DNA from 2 places in the Chitinophaga sp. 01L420 genome. Region 2 is predicted to be linked to the other one. Evidence: riboswitches for the same ligand, from Rfam matches in the RefSeq annotation. Region 2 holds a riboswitch; the other holds the start of a gene.
The links. A riboswitch is a leader RNA that binds a small molecule or an ion and turns the genes downstream of it on or off. The one in region 2 is predicted to bind cobalamin.

Region 1: linked by a shared signal. The riboswitch ahead of AC1DP6_RS12970 (DUF6580 family putative transport protein) and the one ahead of AC1DP6_RS24595 (TonB-dependent receptor) in region 2 are both predicted to bind cobalamin.

What each region holds. Positions count from the first base shown of each region.
Region 1 is NZ_JBFTSK010000011.1:16,927-19,133, forward strand. Features, by position in the region: gene AC1DP6_RS12965 (TonB-dependent receptor) at 1-830, shown strand, start outside; cobalamin riboswitch at 1,016-1,243, shown strand; gene AC1DP6_RS12970 (DUF6580 family putative transport protein) at 1,440-2,033, shown strand; gene AC1DP6_RS12975 (DUF5074 domain-containing protein) at 2,075-2,207, shown strand, end outside.
Region 2 is NZ_JBFTSK010000030.1:103,898-106,104, reverse strand. Features, by position in the region: gene AC1DP6_RS24595 (TonB-dependent receptor) at 1-1,096, opposite strand, end outside; cobalamin riboswitch at 1,220-1,427, opposite strand; gene AC1DP6_RS24590 (arabinose isomerase) at 1,482-2,207, opposite strand, start outside.

The DNA.
Region 1 (2,207 bases), on a different contig from region 2:
CGGCCAAAATAAGTCGCAGATTTACTAATGGCTTTCATTTCACCGCTGCTTATACCTATGGAAAATCGAAAGATATCTCCAACGGTATCCGGAATTCTATGGAATCGAACTGGCAACTGAACCAGGCGCTGAATCCTAATGATCCTGCGCTGTCTTTATCCAACTTCGATATCAGGCATCGGATCATTGCTATGACAGGATACGACCGTCGCTGGTCCGACAGGTGGCGCAGTGTGATTTCGATTTTCTTTTCGGCGCAATCAGGCAGTCCGTTTACCTATGGATTCGTTAACTATACGCCGCAAAATACACCGCAGCAGATCGCGCTGGCATATATACCGGCAAAAGGTGAAACGATCAATTTCTTTGCTACGCAATATGCGGCAGATGGAAATACAATTATCAGTACTGCGCAGGTGCAGGCAGCCGCTTTCGATCATTTCATTGACAACAACAAATATTTAAGTTCACGCAGAGGCGATTTTACAGAACGTAATACCGGAAGAACTCCCTGGAATGTAAATGCTGATCTGCACCTTTCACAGGAACTTACGCTTTTTAAAGAGAAACCATTGAAAGACCGCCATACTATTATGTTTTCTGTAGACATCATGAACTTCACCAATCTGCTCAACAAGGAATGGGGATGGAGTTATTTTTCGCCCAACACCTATAACTCGACCGCCAGTATCGGCTTGCAACCGTATATTCCTGCACGTAGTTCGCAGGGGTATCCGCTTTACCAGTTCAAGGATCCGGGTAAGCCTTACTCCATCGATCCGTTGACCTCGCGCTGGCAAATGCAGTTAGGGTTGCGATATAGTTTGTAGAATTACGAATTACGAATTACGAATTACGAATTGGTGAGTAGATATAAGCGATGTTGATCTTCGCGTTTACTATCTACTCACCAATTCGTAATTCGTAATTCGTAATTCGTAATTCGTAATTCGTAATTCGTAATTCGTAATTCGTAATTCGTAATTCGTAATTTGGAGAAACCATCTGCTTTCATTAATTTGCGCCTGCAACTGGTTATTCTAGCATGTATGCAAGAATATTAAAAGGGAATCCGGTGTAAAACCGGAGCTATCCCCGTAGCTGTAAATCCTGCTGCCTGTGTGACCACAGGTATCGTTTTTTCGGAGTTAATTCCTCCTTGCCACTGTTCCGCTTATCTGGAACGGGAAGGCGACCGAAAAAGCAGGAAAGCCAGAAGACCTGCCCTTTGCAACTATATATCATGTTTTCGGGTGAAGAACATGGATGTATTTTTCCCGGTGTTCCGGTTTTTTATTTTGGTAAAAAAGAATTTTTGTATCTGATTGACTGTGCCTGATAGCGCATGTCATCACTTATAGCATGTATGTTTTCTTTCGTGAGAGATCATTTGATTTCTTCATGCAGCATCCCTATTCCCTTTATAATAACGATTAACAATGACTGATAAAAAAATTGACCCACGTTTTCTTGTTTTACTTGTTTTTATTTTAGGTGCTGGCCTCATACGTGTATTAGGTGCGGGTAATCTGATGCCCTATCCAAACTTTACACCGATTGGCGCTATGGCCCTTTTTGCAGGCGCCTATTTCAGTAATCTTTTCAAGTCGTATGCCTTTCCTATTCTAACATTATTCATCAGCGATATCATCATATCTCACGTGATATATCCGGAATATGCTACAGGATTGCTTTATAGTGGCTGGGCATGGAACTATGCCGCCTTTGCACTCATGGTAACAGCAGGCAGAATGATCATCAAAAAAGTAACGCCTCTCCGCATACTTCTTTCCGCTTTGTCTGCCGGATTGATACATTGGATCGTTTCTGATTTCGGGGTATGGATTAATCATGGTATTAATATTACTACCGGTAAACCCTATACGTACAACCTTGCAGGTTTGTTGCAATGTTATTACCTCGCTTTACCATTTTTAAAGAATATGCTCGTGGCAAATCTTTTTTATTCAACGGTATTCTTTGGTTCTTTTGAAATGCTGAAATACCGCTACCCCAAAGCATTACATGCATAATTGAAACAACTGTAGCTTAATCATCAATCAAATATATAAACATGCGATTTTCGGGAAGTACTTTCTTTGTAGTTTCTATTTTAGCACTGGCAATGTCATGTAAAAAAAATGACGACACCATTCCCGGTCCCGGTGTGGACAAAACCGGAGGTGCAGATTCTATACATATTGGCG
Region 2 (2,207 bases):
AATCGCTGGAAAGAGAGACGGTCCACCAGCTAGTCAGTGCATACTGCTGCGCCATAGAAAAATACATTTCGTATTGGCGGTAATGATTGTTTGCCCGAAACTGTGCGGTATCGAGGGCCAGATAATGCGTATAGTCATATGCATATTTGGCATTGAGCAGGATGCTGTAACGTTTGGTAATTTCTTTACGGAAAGAAGATTGGATGAACAGGTTGCGATCCCAAAGGCGGTCAATATGCCCGAATACATTGTTGACAATAAAGCCGGGTAATCCTCTTTCAGCATTATAATAATATATTTTGGTACTCCATTCGCCGCCTTTCATAACGCCATTGAGCCCGCCTTCTATCCGTACAGCGTTGACATCGCCGTTTTTGCGATAGGCGCTGGTGTCGTAAGCCAGATTTTTGAGTGAGTCGAATTTGGCATAACTGTATTTATAACGGCCGGTAGCGCTGGTCCACTCGCTGCTGAAGGAGGCGGATATTTTGTCGTTGATTTTTTGTTGCCAGAGCAGGGAAGGGTTGAACAGGCCAAAGGAGCCTGTTTTAACAGTCGCTCTCACATGTGTTTTTTCACCTGGAGCGAATTTAGGTTTGAGAGAAGTCAGATAAATGGAGCCGGCAGATCCGAAGTCTTTGGCCGGTTGAAAGATGTTACTTTTTTGTCCGTTATACAGGGCGATTTCTTCCATGTTGTCCAGGGAAAATTTACCCAGATCTACCTGTCCGTTTTGGGCGTTGCCGAGTTCAATGCCATCATAGAATACACCGGTATGGTTGGATCCCATACTGCGGATATCCACTGTTTGCAGGCCTCCTATGCCACCGTAATCTTTGATCTGCACGCCGGAGAAGAAGCGGAGCGCATCTGCCACAGAATGGCTGCCCAGTCTGTTGAGTTCTTTTGCCTGCAATTTTTGCCCGGGGCTTATTTCTTTGCCTGTCCGCGAAGCGGTGACGGACACCTCCCGGAGATCTTTGGTGGTAATCGTATCTGCCTGCTGTGCTTTAATGGTTGTTGCCGGCCAGATGATGAAGATCATCACATACAAGCATACCTTAGTCAGTGAACAGGCTTGTTCAGTGAAACGCATAATTTTAAACCTGTTAATATTCCATCAACAGCCTTCGACAGGAGAAAAAATAATTAGGAAAGCGCACGTGTACAGGAACATCCTATAGCTTGCATTTATCCCTAAGCTTCATTCCACGAAAGCTCAAAAATCAGTTGTATGGCAGGTATTCTGACTTATCTCTGCTTTCGGCGACCTTCCCATTGAATGATCAACAGTGGCCTTGAGTGGTGTTGCCTTAGCATTGTATGAGACTTACAGCAGRGGGACTGTCCGGGATTTTCACCCATGTTCCCTTTTAATTATTCATGTCCGGAGTGGACATGGATAAACCATAACGGAGCAAAAGTAGGCTATTATTCTGTTGATTCAAAACGAAAGGGGGCGAGGGGTGGTATCTGCTTCGTTAGCATACCTTTACGGTAGCAATGTCCAGTATATTTCCCAGCTTTTCAATCTTACCGGCTATATGCCCGATGCCAATGGCGCAGTGATGCGCGGGGCCTTCTTTACTCCAGTTGTTGACAAATGTTTTTACATCCAGTGAAAACCGGTACCGGCTATTGGTATTACCGATCTTCAAAATAGGGCCCGGTACCGAATCGCCTTGTGCCACCAGCAATTTTAATTTGCCGTCGTGGGTTTCTACTACAGATAGTAAAGTGACCGGGCCATGTTTTACTTTCATCTCAATAGACAAGCCCTTACCGGGTTTGCCATGGTATACGCCTAATGGTTTCAGCAGGGGGCGGCCTTCGGCAATTGCCAGGTGACCGGGACCATCATGTCCCATGAGGATAATGCCGGCATTAAAATCCAGACCGTAGAATTCTGTGAAGGAGCCACCCGCCTGGAAAAGGTCGAGGATCTTCATGGCCTGTGCATTCTTCACTTCATATTCACCCGCTACCGGTACCTGGTGAGCGGTGAGTAAGGAGTTGCCGGTGATAACGGAAGCAATGAGATCTTCATATTCACCATCGGGAGTGCCTTCGTAGTAGTAGCAGAGGGAGCCGAGCTGATGATGTGCTACCATCTTATCCAGGGCTACCGCAGTATGAGCGGCGCGTACAATCTCCTGCGGCGGACATTCCTCCAGTACTTCCATTTCCTGGTGGATCTGTTGTATTTT